DNA from 2 places in the Bradyrhizobium sp. WSM1417 genome. Region 1 is predicted to be linked to the other one. Evidence: predicted binding sites of a transcription regulator. Region 1 holds the regulator's gene; the other holds the start of a gene.
What was found. Region 1 encodes PhoB, which activates phosphate uptake and scavenging genes when phosphate is short. Its sites were predicted from a motif close to TGTCATNNANCTGTCAT; they were not measured.
Positions count from the first base shown of each region.

Region 1 (7,463 bases):
GGAGAAGTCGCGGCATGCGATGACAATTTCCGATCTTCGCCAAACCACGGCCGGTGGTAATGGGTCCTGGCTTTCGCCAGGACGACGATCCAAAACTACTTCACCGGCCCGGTTACTTCACCGCGTCGAAGCACCAGGCCAGAATGCCCTTCTGCGCGTGCAGGCGGTTTTCGGCCTCGTCGAATACGACGGATTGCGGACCGTCGATCACCTCGTCGGTGACCTCCTCGCCGCGATGGGCGGGCAGGCAGTGCATGAACAGCGCATCGGGCTTGGCCAGCGACATCAGTTGGGCATTGACCTGATAAGGCTTGAGCACGTTATGGCGATGCTCGCCTTCCTTGTCGCCCATCGACACCCAAGTGTCGGTCACAACACAATCGGCGCCGCGCACGGCGGCTTCGGCATCCGTGCCGAGCATGATCGGCGCGCCGGTCGCCTTGATGAAGTCGCGCATCGCCTTTTTCGGCGCGAGCTCCGGAGGCGTCGCGACATTGAGCTGGAACTTGAAGCGCTCGGCGGCGTGCGCCCACGACGCCAGCACGTTGTTGTCGTCGCCGGTCCAGGCCACGGTCTTGCCCTCGATCGGGCCGCGATGTTCCTCGTAGGTCATGAGGTCGGCCATCACCTGGCAGGGATGCGAGCGCCGCGTCAGGCCGTTGATGACGGGTACGGTGGCGTTCGCCGCAAGCTCCAGCAGGGCGTCGTGATTGAGGATGCGGATCATGATGGCGTCGACATAGCGCGACAGCACGCGCGCGGTGTCGGCGATGGTCTCGCCGCGGCCGAGCTGCATCTCGGCGCCGGTGAGCATGATGGGCTCGCCGCCGAGCTGGCGCATGGCGACGTCGAAAGACACCCGCGTCCGCGTCGAGGGGCGCTCGAAGATCATCGCCAGCGTCTTGCCTTCGAGCGGCCTGACCGGCTGATGCGCCTTCTGCTTCGCCTTCATCGCGGTGGACGCGGCGAGCATGCGCTTGAGCTCCGACAGCGGCAGCTCGTTGATATCGAGGAAGTGCTTCGGTGTTTTGTTGGGTGTTTTATCGGACGACTTGCTCATCAGCTTGCCGCCCGCTTGTTGCCGGATAACGCGGTGCAGGCGCGCTCGAGCCGCCCGACGCTGTCCTCGATCTCGGCTTCGGTGACGATCAAAGGCGGCAGGAAACGCACGACATTGTCGCCGGCACCGACGGTGAGCAGCCTTTCGGCGCGCAATGCTGCAACGAGATCGCCCGAAGGCACCACGGCCTTGATGCCGATCAGAAGGCCCTCGCCGCGCACTTCGCTGACGACGTCAGAGTGGCGGTCGATCACGGAAGCGAGCTTCTGCTTCAGCAGCAGCGACATCCTCTGCACGTGGTCGAAGAAGCCGGGCTTGAGCATGACGTCGAGCACGGCGTTCGCAGCCGAGATCGCGAGCGGATTGCCGCCGAAGGTCGAGCCGTGCGAGCCCGGCGTCATGCCGGACGCTGCTTCCGCGGTCGCGAGGCAGGCGCCGATCGGGAAGCCGCCGCCGAGCGCCTTGGCCAGCGACATCACGTCGGGTTCGACGCCAAGGCGGCGGTACGCGAACAGATCGCCGGTGCGGCCCATGCCGGTCTGCACCTCGTCGAAGGCGAGCAACAGACCCTTCTCGTCGCAGAGCTGGCGCAACGCCCTCAGGAAGGCGGGCGTTGCCGAACGCACACCGCCCTCGCCCTGGATCGGCTCGATCAGGATGCCGGCGGTCTGCGGACCGATCGCCTTTTTCACCGCGTCGATATCGCCATGCGCAACTTGGTCGAAGCCCTCCATCGGGGGGCCGAAACCTTCGAGATATTTTGCCGAACCCGTCGCGGCCAGCGTCGCCAGCGTGCGGCCGTGGAAGGCGCCTTCGAAGGTGATGATGCGATAGCGCTCCGGATGCCCGTTGGAGAAGTGATAATGGCGGACCAGCTTGATCACGCATTCCAGCGCTTCGGCGCCGGAATTGCAGAAGAACACGAAATCCGCAAAACTTTCATTGCACAGACGCGCGGCGAGCTTTTCGCCGTCCGGGCTCTGGAATAGGTTCGACATGTGCCAGAGCTTCGTGGCCTGCTCCTGCAACGCCGCGACCAGCGCCGGATGGGCATGGCCGAGCGCATTCACCGCCACCCCGGAGGTGAAATCGAGATAGCGCTCGCCATTGGTCGCGATCAGCCAGCAGCCTTCGCCACGCTCGAAACCGAGGTCGGACCTGGCGAAAACGGGGAGCAAATGCGGCGCTGCGCTGTTAGTCATGAGAGTCACTTGAATGTTGCGGACGGTGTGAGCGTGCATTGCGCAACGCACCATCGACCGGCCCGGAAAACGAAACGTGCCGCCTCTTGAGGGCGGCACGTGCGACTATCTTAGGCCTGGTGAAACGGGTGTCAATGCCGCCCGGAAAGCCTCGCGAAACGCTGAATCCGTAGTCTTGCGGTGCCGATTTTGCGAGATTTAGCCACGGAACATGTGGAAGCGAGTCGGCGGACTCTTGCGCGGGAGTCACGCCATATTGTAGCGTTTGGATTGTCAGATACGACATCTCGTGCAGTGGTTCTGATCTTTAAGTCCTTATGTACCGGCGTAAACGTTCGGGCGTTCAAGACGCGCCCGGCGAGCCTTAAGGGATTCTGGCGGCACGGGTTTTTGAAGGCTTAGGCATTCGCTGCGAGGCCCCAGGATGGCTGGCGCGCAGCGAGGGAAAGGGTGCAATGACGGTTTTGACCTGGTCCGATGATCGCGTCGAGCAGCTGAAAAAGCTCTGGGAGGCCGGACTTTCGGCCAGCCAGATCGCGGCGGAGCTCGGCAATGTGACCCGCAATGCCGTGATCGGCAAAGTGCACAGGCTCGGCCTTTCGGGCCGCGCCAAGAGCCCATCATCGGCAGCGCCGCGGCCGCGCAAGGCGCGCCCCGCGCAGCACATGATGCGGGTGAGCCGCCCGATCTCGCGCGGCAACACCGCGCTGGCGCAGGCCTTCGAGGTCGAGGCTGAGCCGGATCCGGTCACCTACGACAACGTGGTGCCGATGAGCCAGCGGCTGTCGCTGCTGGAATTGAACGAGGCGACCTGTCACTGGCCGGTCGGCGACCCCTCGAGCCCTGACTTCTTCTTCTGCGGTGGACGGGCGTTGTCCGGCCTGCCCTATTGCGCCCAGCACTCGCGCGTCGCGTACCAGCCGGCGTCGGATCGGCGCCGCGCACCGGTGAAGCCGGGTCCGCGGTAATCACGGCAAGTCGTCGCGCGAAGACAGTTCAACAATTTCAGTGTCGTCCTGGCGAAAGCCAGGACCCATACTCCGAGCACGCAGTAGTCGTGCGAAAGGGTCACTCCGAGTCTTCGCCAAACCACGTTCGGTGGTTATGGGTCCCGGATCAGCGCTCGCTTGTCCGGGACGACGTCGAAGAATTCGGGGACAGCTCGCCAACAAACAAGCCTGCAACCCTACACCTGCTCCGCCTTGGCAAACCGATCATCCAGCGCGTAGCCGGCGCCGCGGACGGTGCGGATCGGATCCTGCTCGCGGCCGAGATTGAGCAGCTTGCGCAGGCGGCCGATATGCACGTCGACGGTACGCTCGTCGATATAGATGTCGCGGCCCCAGACGCTGTCGAGCAGCTGCTCGCGCGAAAACACCCGGCCCGGATGCTCCAGGAAGAACTCCAGCAGGCGATATTCGGTCGGACCGAGATCGATCGGCCGGCCCGAGCGCGCCACGCGGCGCTTGTCACGGTCGAGCTCGATGTCGCCAAAAGCAAGGACGGTGGCGAGGCGCTCCGGGCTCGCGCGCCGCAGCAGGCCCTTCACGCGCGCGAGCAGCTCCGGCACCGAGAACGGCTTGACGATGTAATCGTCGGCGCCGGTCGCAAGACCACGCACCCGCTCGCTCTCCTCGCCGCGCGCGGTGAGCATGATGATCGGGAGCTGCTTGGTCTCGGGACGGGTGCGAAGCCGCCGGCACAATTCGATGCCCGACAGGCCCGGCAGCATCCAGTCGAGCACGATCAGATCGGGGATGTGCTCCTTGAGGCGGGTGTCGGCGTCGTCGCCGCGCATCACCGTCTCGACGTCATAGCCGTCGCCTTCGAGGTTGTAGCGGAGAAGCTCGGTCAGGGCTTCCTCGTCCTCAACCACCATAATGCGTGCGCCCATCGGGTCGTCGCTCCTTAAAGTCTTCAGGTGTTCGGTACCGTGTTGGCGAAGGTCGTCATGTCGCCCTTCGGCCGCTTGTCGGTGATCGCCTGGCCCTCGATCATGTAGAACACGGTCTCGGCGATGTTGGTGGCATGGTCGCCGATCCGCTCGATGTTCTTGGCGCAGAACATCAGGTGAATACAGAACGAGATGTTGCGCGGATCCTCCATCATGTAGGTGAGAAGCTCGCGGAACAGCGAGGTGCAGATGGCATCGACCTCCTCGTCGCCCTTCCACACCGCCATCGCCGCCGGCAGATCATGCGCGGCATAGGCGTCCAGCACCGACTTGACCTGCTGCTGCACGAGGTCGGTCATGTGCTCGAGGCCGCGGAACAACTTGAGCGGATGGAAATCCGTCTCCAGCGCCGCGACGCGCTTGCCCATGTTCTTGGCGAGGTCGCCGATGCGCTCGAGATCGGTCGCGACGCGCATGGCGCCGACGATCTCGCGCAGATCGACCGCCATCGGCTGGCGCCGGGCGATGGTGAGCACCGCACGCTCCTCGATGCGCTTCTGCAGCGCGTCGAGCTCGGTGTCGATGGCGACGACGCGCTGCCCGAGCGGGACGTCGCGGCGGATCAATGCGTCGACGGACTCGACGATCATGCGCTCGGCGATGCCACCCATCTCGGCGACCAGGCGCGTGAGTTCCTGGAGGTCGGTGTCGAAGGCCTTTGCGGTATGTTCAGAACCCATTTCGCGTCTCCTAGCCGAACCGACCGGTGATGTAATCCTGCGTGCGCCGGTCGGACGGCGACGTGAAGATCTTGCTGGTGTCGTCGAACTCGATCAACTCGCCGAGATACATGAAGGCGGTCTTGTCGGAGACGCGCGCCGCCTGCTGCATGTTGTGGGTGACGATCGCGATCGTGTAATCCTCGGACAGCTCCTGGATCAGCTCCTCGACCTTGGCGGTCGAGATCGGGTCGAGCGCCGAACAGGGTTCGTCGAACAGGATCACCTCGGGCCGCACCGCGACGGTGCGGGCGATGCAGAGGCGCTGCTGCTGGCCGCCCGAGAGCGACAGGCCGGAGGCGTTGAGCTTGTCCTTGACCTCGTTCCACAGCGCGCCGCCGCGCAGCGCCTTCTCGACGCGGCCGTCCATTTCAGACTTCGAAATCTTCTCATAGAGACGGATGCCGAACGCGATGTTCTCGTAGATCGTCATCGGGAACGGCGTCGGTTTCTGGAACACCATGCCGACGCGGGCGCGCAGCAGATTGAGGTCCAGCTTGCCGTCGAGGATGTTGGTCTGGTCGAGCATGAGCTGACCGGTGGCGCGCTGGCCGGGATAGAGGTCGTACATCCGGTTGAAGACGCGCAGCAGGGTCGACTTGCCGCAGCCTGACGGACCGATGAACGCCGTGACGCGGTTCGCGCCGAGCGTCAGGTTGATGTTCTTCAGCGCATGGTGCTCGCCGTAATAGAAGTTCAGGTTGCGCACGGTCACCTTGGGGGGCGCCTCGGGCAGCACCGCCGCGTGCGGCAGTCCACCGGACGCGCTCATCGATACGGAAAGATCACTCATTTTGCGGTCCTCTCGGCGCCAAGGATGCGCGCGAAAATATTAAGGGCAAGAACGGTCAGGGTGATGAGCAGCGCCCCGCTCCAGGCCAACTGCTTCCAATAGGCATAGGGGCTCTGCACGAAGTTGTTGATGGTCACAGGCAGGTTCGCCATGGTCTTGTTCAGGCCGAGGCTGAAGAACTGGTTCGACAGCGCGGTGAACAGCAGCGGCGCGGTTTCACCGGCGACGCGGGCGGTCGCGAGCAGCACGCCGGTGATGAGACCCGATCGGGCAGCACGATAAGCGATCCGCTTGATCACCAGCGAACGCGGCAGGCCGAGCGCCGAGGCCGCCTCGCGCAACGCGTTCGGCACCAGCAGCAGCATGTCCTCGGTCGTGCGCAGCACCACCGGGATCACGATGACCGCGAGCGCGAGCGAGCCTGCGATCGCCGAGAAGCCGCGCATCGGCACCACCACCGCGCCGTAGATAAACAAGCCGATGATGATCGACGGCGCCGAGAGCAGGATGTCGTTGATGAAGCGGATCACCGAGGTCAGCCGGTCGTTGCGGCCGTATTCGGCGAGATAGGTGCCGGCGAACATGCCGAGCGGCGCGCCGATGCCGACGCCGATCACGGTCATGATCAGCGAGCCGACGATGGCGTTGAGCAGACCGCCCTCGTTCGATCCCGGTGGCGGCGTATTCTCGGTGAACAGCTGGACATTGAGTCCCGCCAGTCCGTTGTAGAGCAGCGTGATCAGGATCAGCGCGAGCCAGGTGACGCCGAAGGCGGTTGCGGCGATGCAGAGCCCGCGGACGACGATGTCCTTGCGGCGGCGGCGTGAATAGATCGGATTCATGGCGCTAGTTCCCCGCCTTCTTTTCCAGCCGCATCAGCATCAGCCGCGCCGCGGCGAGCACGAAGAAGGTCAGCACGAACAGCAGGAGGCCGAGCAGGATTAGGCCGGACTGGTGCAGGCCGTCGCTCTCGGCGAACTCGGATGCGATCGCCGCCGAGATCGTGGTGCCCGGCGCGAAGATCGACGACGAGATCCGGAACGAGTTGCCGATGATGAAGGTCACCGCCATGGTCTCGCCGAGCGCGCGGCCCAGCGCCAGCATGACGCCGCCGATGACGCCGACGCGGGTGTAGGGGATCACCACGCTGCGGACGACTTCCCAGGTGGTGCAGCCGACGCCGTAGGCGGCTTCCTTCAGGACCGGAGGCACGGTCTTGAACACGTCGACCGAGATCGAAGTGATGAAGGGCAGCACCATGATGGCGAGGATCAGCGCGGCATTGAACAGGCTGAGATAGGACGGGGGACCTGCGAAGATCGCGCCCAGCACGGGCACGCCGTCGAAGATCTTGATCATGAAGGGCTGGAACGTGTTGGCGAGGAACGGACCCAACACGAAGAAGCCCCACATGCCGTAGATGATCGAGGGGATGCCGGCGAGCAGTTCGATCGCCATGCCGATCGGGCGGCGCAGCCATTGCGGGCAGAGCTCGGTGAGGAAGATCGCAATGCCGAGACCCACGGGAATGGCGATCAGCATCGCGATGAAGGAAGTGACGAGCGTGCCGTACATCGGCCCGAGCGCGCCGAGCACCGGCGGATCGGCGGACGGCGCCCAGCGCTGCGTCCACAGGAAGGAGACGCCGTATTCCTTCATCGCCGGGAAGGCGCCGACGATCAGCGAAACGATGATGCCGCCGAGGATCAGAAGCACCGAGATCGCGGAAAGCCGC
Region 1 covers NZ_KI911783.1:447,657-455,119, forward strand. Annotated here, with positions in the region: gene argF (ornithine carbamoyltransferase) at 113-1,060, opposite strand; gene BRA1417_RS0102290 (aspartate aminotransferase family protein) at 1,060-2,262, opposite strand; gene BRA1417_RS0102295 (GcrA family cell cycle regulator) at 2,718-3,230, shown strand; gene phoB (phosphate regulon transcriptional regulator PhoB) at 3,449-4,156, opposite strand; gene phoU (phosphate signaling complex protein PhoU) at 4,180-4,896, opposite strand; gene pstB (phosphate ABC transporter ATP-binding protein PstB) at 4,907-5,728, opposite strand; gene pstA (phosphate ABC transporter permease PstA) at 5,725-6,570, opposite strand; gene pstC (phosphate ABC transporter permease subunit PstC) at 6,575-7,463, opposite strand, start outside.

Region 2 (7,463 bases), 710 kb from region 1:
AGGCGTTCTCGAACTTCTCCGTCGTGCCGCCCGGCACCGGCATCTGCCACCAGGTCAATCTCGAATATCTCTCCCAGACGGTCTGGACCAAGAAGGAGAAGATGACGGTCGGCAAGAAGACCGGCACCTTCGAGGTCGCCTATCCCGACTCGCTGGTCGGCACCGATTCCCACACCACCATGGTCAACGGTCTCGCCGTGCTCGGCTGGGGCGTCGGCGGCATCGAGGCCGAAGCCTGCATGCTCGGCCAGCCGCTGTCGATGCTGCTGCCCAACGTCGTCGGCTTCAAGCTGAAGGGCGCGATGAAGGAAGGCGTCACCGCGACCGACCTCGTGCTGACCGTGACGCAGATGCTGCGCAAGCTCGGCGTCGTCGGCAAGTTCGTCGAGTTCTTCGGCCCCGGCCTCGATCATCTCTCGGTCGCCGACAAGGCGACGATCGCCAACATGGCGCCTGAATATGGCGCGACCTGCGGCTTCTTCCCGGTCGATGCCGCCGCGCTCGATTATCTCAAGACCTCCGGCCGCGCCTCGGCGCGCGTCGCGCTGGTGCAGGCCTATGCGAAGGCGCAAGGGCTGTTCCGCACCGCCAAGTCGCCCGATCCGGTGTTCACGGAGACACTGACGCTCGACCTCGGCGACGTCGTGCCCTCGATGGCCGGTCCGAAGCGCCCGGAAGGCCGCATTGCGCTGCCGTCCGTGGCCGAGGGCTTCTCGCTCGCGCTCGCCAGCGAATACAAGAAGGCCGAGGAGCCGGGCAAGCGCTTCGCCGTTGACGGCAAGAAGTTCGACATCGGCCATGGCGACGTCGTGATCGCCGCGATCACCTCCTGCACCAACACCTCGAACCCGAGCGTGCTGATCGGCGCCGGTCTGCTGGCGCGCAACGCCGCCGCGAAGGGCCTCAAGGCAAAGCCGTGGGTGAAGACCTCGCTCGCCCCGGGCAGCCAGGTGGTGGCGGCCTATCTCGCCGATTCCGGTCTGCAGGCCGATCTCGACAAGGTCGGCTTCAACCTGGTCGGCTTCGGCTGCACCACCTGCATCGGCAATTCCGGTCCGCTGCCCGAGGAGATCTCGAAGTCGATCAACGACAACGGCATCGTCGCGGCCGCCGTGCTCTCCGGCAACCGCAACTTCGAAGGCCGCGTCTCGCCGGACGTGCAGGCGAACTATCTCGCCTCGCCGCCGCTCGTGGTCGCCCACGCGCTCGCGGGCACCGTCACCAAGAACCTCGCCATCGAGCCGCTCGGCGAAGGCAAGGACGGCAAGCCGGTGTACCTGAAGGACATCTGGCCGACGACGAAGGAGATCAACGCCTTCATGAAGAAGTTCGTGACCGCGTCGATCTTCAAGAAGAAGTATGCCGACGTGTTCAAGGGCGACACCAACTGGCGCAAGATCAAGACCGTCGAGAGCGAGACCTATCGCTGGAACATGAGCTCGACCTATGTGCAGAACCCGCCCTATTTCGAAGGCATGAAGAAGGAGCCGGAGCCGGTCACCGACATCGTCGAGGCCCGCATCCTTGCCATGTTCGGCGACAAGATCACCACCGACCACATCTCGCCGGCCGGTTCGATCAAGCTCACCTCGCCCGCCGGCAAATATCTCAGCGAGCACCAGGTGCGTCCGGCCGACTTCAACCAGTACGGCACCCGGCGCGGCAACCACGAAGTCATGATGCGCGGCACCTTCGCCAATATCCGCATCAAGAATTTTATGCTCAAGGGCTCGGATGGAAATATCCCTGAGGGCGGTCTGACAAAGCACTGGCCCGACGGCGAGCAGATGTCGATCTACGACGCCGCGATGAAGTACCAGCAGGAGCAGGTGCCGCTGGTGGTGTTCGCCGGCGCCGAATACGGCAACGGCTCCTCGCGCGACTGGGCCGCGAAGGGCACGCGTCTGCTCGGCGTGCGCGCCGTGATTTGCCAGAGCTTCGAGCGCATCCATCGCTCCAACCTGGTCGGCATGGGCGTGCTGCCGCTGACCTTCGAGGACGGCACCTCCTGGTCGTCGCTCGGTCTGAAGGGCGACGAGAAGGTCACGCTGCGCGGCCTCGTCGGCGAGCTCAAGCCGCGCCAGAAACTGACCGCGGAGATCGTCTCCGGCGACGGTTCGCTGCAGCGCGTTTCGCTGCTCTGCCGCATCGATACGCTGGACGAGCTCGAATACTACCGCAACGGCGGCATCCTGCACTACGTGCTGCGCAAGCTTGCGGCGTAAGCGCGGATTTGTGAACGGTGGCTCACTGCGAAGTGAGTAGTAGGTTACACGAAGGCGGCCTATCACAAGGCCGCCTTCACGCGTTTGCGGCAGGCTTCAGATGGGCCCGCCCGGCGGAGAACCTCACGGTTTGGACGGTTACTTTGGCGGACGAAAGTGCGAGGCCCGTAAGACTACGGTGACCATCCGGCGGTAAGATTTCCCTCTCACGAGCAACGGTGTGCGGCGTTCGACATGACAACAATGACGGCTTCTCATCTGGTTTCAAGCTGGTCCGGCGCCCTCTGGTCGGGTGCACTTGGTCTCTGTGCGATCGTCGCCGTCATTCGCCCTGCCGAGGCTGATCCCCGCGCCGTTGTCGAATTGTTTACCTCGCAGGGCTGCTCCTCCTGCCCGCCGGCCGACAAGATCATCGGCGACCTCGCCCGCGATCCCTCGATTATCGCGCTGAGCATGCCGATCGACTATTGGGACTATCTCGGCTGGAAGGACACATTGGCCGATTCGCGCTTCTCTGCACGGCAGCGTGCCTATTCGCGCATGCGCGGCGACCGCGAAGTCTACACGCCGCAGGTCGTGGTCAACGGCTCCACGCATGTCGTCGGCAGCGACCGCACCGGCATCGAAAGCGCGATCGGCAAAACCGACACGGGCACTGGTGTGATGAGCGTACCGGTGACGATGTCGCTCGCGGGCAAGCAGATCAACGTCTCGGTGGCCGCGAGCAAGGAGCCGACGGCGTCCCACGGCGAGGTCTGGATCTGCTCGATTGCGAAGTCGGTTCCGATCGCGATCAGCCGCGGAGAAAATCGCGGACAGCAGGTCATCTATCACAACGTGGTGCGCAACCTGCTCAAGGTCGGCGACTGGACCGGCCGTCCGGAAAGCTGGACGGTGCCGATCGAGAACCTCACGCGCGACGGCGTCGACGGTGCTGTGGTCTATGTCCAGGACGGCAGCCGGGAAAAGCCGGGCCCGATGCTGGGCGCGGCGTACACGTCGCTGCATTAACGCGCACACTTCGAATCTTCCGATTCAAGCACACTATCAACCCCTCATGGTGAGGAGCGCGCTCTTGCGCGCGTCTCGAACCATGAGGCCCTGCTGAGGCAGCTCGGCCTCGATCCTTCGAGACGCCGCTTCGCGGCTCCTCAGGATGAGGGGAGGGAGTGTTCTCGCTGATGAGGAAGAAGTCCGTCGAAGCAGAAACATCCCGGCACAAACAAAACCGATACAAACAAAAAAGGACCAACTCGCGTTGGCCCTCCTTGTCGTGCGAACAGACCCGATCCTGACGGCCCCGGGGGGCTGGGGGCTGAGGAATCCGGAACCGAAAGGACCGGGTCAACGCACACAAGTCTTTTCGCAATGCAGGGCGGCAGTCGCTTGGCGGAAAAGCGGCGACACTATGATTCCTGCTAACGATCCCGTGACGGTTTGCCGCGACAGAGTTCCACCGCTGCGTGTGGGCGGATGTGCTTCAGTCCAAGGGCCTTTCAAGGGCCCTTGCGGTGGGGAACAGTTGGCGCGATCATGCAACCGTCATGATCCGCGGTTCCGGGGGCGGTCTTCGCGGACGCGGTCATGCTGATGCGACAGGAGGCGCCTATGAGTCTGTCGGAGGATGCCGATCCGAGCGAACAGCGCGCGGCGGCGCGCCCCGCCGCTTCGAATGCGCAACTGAGCCGGGTGACGTTCAACCGGCTCGAGCTGCACCGTATTCTCAATCTCTACGGCCGGATGGTTGCTGACGGCGAATGGCGCGACTATGCCATCGACTTCCTCAGGGATCGCGCCGTGTTCTCGGTCTTTCGCCGCGCCTCGGAAGTGCCGATCTATCGTATCGAGAAGGATCCGCGCCTCGCGCGCAAGCAAGGCATGTACAGCGTGATCTCGGCGACGGGTCTGATCCTGCGCCGCGGCCACGAGCTGGAGCGCGTGCTCCTGGTGATCGATCGTAAGCTGGCGGTGGTTTGAGGAAGCTTTACTTCTCCGGCACCGTAGTCGCGCCCTCACCAAGATCCCGCTGCATCATCACCGTGTCGAGCCAGCGGCCGAATTTCAGCCCGACGCTGGGATGCGTGCCGATCATCTTGAAGCCGGCCCTGGTGTGCACGCCGATCGAGCCGGCATTGGCGGAATCGCCGATCACGGCGATCATCTGCCGGAAGCCGCGCGCCTCGCATTCGACGATCAGCCGCTCCAGCAGGAGAGCCCCGATGCCGCGGCGGTGGAAGGACGGATCGAGATAGATCGAGTTCTCGACCGTGAAGCGGTAGGCCGGCCGCGGCCGGTAAGCGCCGGCATAGGCGTAGCCGGCGACGCGTCCGTCGAGGATGGCGACGAAATAGGGATAGCCGCCGTCGATCAGCGTACGGTAGCGGCGCGTCATCTCGGCGAGGTCGGGCGGCTCCAGCTCGAACGTTGCGGTGCCCTCGCGGACAGCCTGTTGGTAGATGGCGGTGATGGCGGGAAGGTCGGCCTCAGTGGTGGGCCTGATATCGGGTGCGGACATGGGGCAAGATTAGAGCCTTCCCGGGACGGCTGGAAGAGGCGAACGGCCTCCGCACGTCGTCATTGCGAGCGAAGCGAAGCAATCCAGAAATGCGTCCGTGGAGGGGCTCTGGATTGCTTCGTCGCAAGAGCTCTCGCAATGACGGTGGTTGAGGGAACATCACGCCCAAACAAAAACCCCGGCCTTTCGGCCGGGGCTGGTGTCGTTCGCTCTGGTCTGACGCTTAGTCGCGCTGGCCGAGGAGCTGCAGAAGCAGCGTGAACAGGTTGATGAAGTTCAGGTACAGCGACAGCGCGCCGGTGATGGCTGCACGCTCTGCGATGTCACCGCCGGCCGAGGCGTAGCCGTAGATGTAGTCGTTCTTCAGCCGCTGGGTGTCCCAGGCGGTGAGGCCCGCGAACACCAGCACGCCGACCACCGACACGACGAACTGCAGCACCGAGCTCGCCAGGAACAGGTTCACCAGGCTCGCGATGACGATGCCGATCAGGCCCATGAACAGGAACGAACCCATTCCGCTCATGTCACGCTTGGTGGTGTAGCCGTAGAGGCTGAGCGCGCCGAAGGTCGCCGCGGTGATGAAGAACACCCGCACGATCGAGGTGTGCGTGAACACCAGGAAGATCGAGGACAGCGAGACGCCCATCAGCGCCGCGAAAACCCAGAACAGGATCTGGGCGGTCGAGGGAGCGAGACGGTTGATGCCCGCCGAGATCACGAACACCATGGCGAGCGGCGCGAGCATGAACAGCCACTTCAGGGGGCTGACGAACATCGCGTAGCCGAACGGCGTCAGGAACAGCTTGCCGACGCGGACGGCTTCCGGGGTCGGAACATCCGTCACGGCGGCCATGTAGACGCCGAGCGCGGCAAGGCCTGTGATGGCCAGGCCGATGCTCATGTAGTTGTAGATGCGCAGCATGTAGGCGCGCAGGCCGGCATCGACCGTCGCGGCGTCAACACGCCCGGCGGCCCTGCCGAAAGGAGAAGCGTAATTGCGGTCTAGGTCCGACATGGTCGAATTCCCGTTGGTTGGTCCGGTCCGGCATGAGGGTCGCCATGCCGCCGGTTCGTCAAATTCTATCTCGGATACCGATGTCTGCCGACTAAATTTTGGCTAACAATCGGGACTCCGAACCCACTCGATATGTGGGAAACTAACACATCCGCTGCAACCGTCCACGCGCGGCTGAATGTCGCCCTTCCCTGCAATCCTGGCGAGCGGACGTGGTTAATCGCTGGAATCGTGCGATTCCGCTCCCGCGCAGCCGCCCGCTACCATTTGTCACAAATTCCGCAACACCGTGGCGGGCTTTTTGTTCAACGCCAGCAGCGTGCCGGCGAGACCCAGGCCGACCGTGACGACCAAGGCAGCCGCGACCACGCCGGCTGCGCTGCCGCCCTGCCAGACGAAAGTGAGGGTCATCAGCCGGGTCACGATCATCCAGGCCGCGACGCTGCCGGCGAAAACGCCGAACATTGCGGTGGCAAGCCCGATCAGGAGGTATTCGAGGGCATAGGCGCCGAGCAGCCGCAGCCGGGTCGCGCCCAGGGTCTTGAGGATCACCGCATCGTAGACCCGGTGGCGATGGCCGGCGGCGAGCGCACCGCCCAGCACCAGAATCGCCGAGATCAGAGTCACCGCGCTGGCGCCCCGGATCGCCAGCGCAAGGTTGGTCACGACCGAGCCGACCGTCTCCATCACCTCCCGCACGCGTACGCTCGTCACCATCGGATAGGCGTCAGCGACCTCCTTGATGATCTTGCCGTCGCCGGCCGCATCGCCGCCGGCTTCCGTCAGCGTCGCGATGTGGGTATGCGGGGCGCCCTTGAATGCGTTCGGCGAAAACACGAGGACGAAATTGATACCGAGGCCCTGCCAGTCGATGCTGCGCAGATTGCTGATCTTCGCGGGGATGTCGCGGCCGAGGATATTGACCACGACCTCGTCGCCGAGCTTGAGGCCAAGTCCGTCCGCAATCTTCTTCTCCATCGAAACCAGTGGCGGGCCGGAATAATCGGCGCTCCACCACTCGCCCTCGACCACCTTGGAGCCTTTCGGCAACTCGGCGGTATAGGTCAGGCCACGGTCGCTCTGCAGCACCCACTCGGAATCGGTGCTGGGCTTGAGCTCTTCGGCGCGGACGCCACGGGCTCCGACGATGCGCCCGCGCAGCATCGGTACGTCATCGACCGTCGCGCCAGGGGCGATCTGGCGCAGATATGAGTCGAACTGCTCGGCTTGCGTGCTCGGAATGTCGATGAAGAAGAACGATGGCGCGTGCTCGGGCAGTGCCGCCAGGAACTGCCGGCGCAGATTGCCGTCGATCTGGGTGATGGTGACGAGCACGGCGAGCCCGAGGCCCAGCGACAGCACGACCGAGGGCGTCAGCGCGCCCGGCCGGTGGATGTTGGCAATCGCAAGTCGCAGCATCGGCCAGCGCGTGCGCGGCAGCCGTCGTGCGATCGTCATCAGCAGGGCGGCGATGCCGCGCAGCAGCGCGAACACGATGACAGAGGAGGCCACGAACACCGCGGCGATGCGCTTGTCGAAGGAGAGGCCAATCACCACCGCGATCAGCAGCGCGATCACGACAGCCATGAAGACGAGATAGCTCCAGCGTGGCCGATGCCATTCGGAGCTGATGGTGTCGCGGAACAGGGCGGCCACCGGCACGTCGTGCACCCGCCCGAGCGGCCACAGGCCGAAGGCAAGCGCCGTG
Region 2 covers NZ_KI911783.1:1,161,321-1,168,783, forward strand. Annotated here, with positions in the region: gene acnA (aconitate hydratase AcnA) at 1-2,225, shown strand, start outside; gene BRA1417_RS0105695 (thioredoxin family protein) at 2,460-3,236, shown strand; gene BRA1417_RS0105700 (DUF2794 domain-containing protein) at 3,834-4,202, shown strand; gene BRA1417_RS0105705 (GNAT family N-acetyltransferase) at 4,210-4,740, opposite strand; gene BRA1417_RS0105710 (Bax inhibitor-1/YccA family protein) at 4,964-5,755, opposite strand; gene BRA1417_RS0105715 (ABC transporter permease) at 6,026-7,463, opposite strand, start outside.
Region 2: the regulator PhoB is predicted to act here: its motif matches at 3,755-3,771, upstream of BRA1417_RS0105700 (DUF2794 domain-containing protein).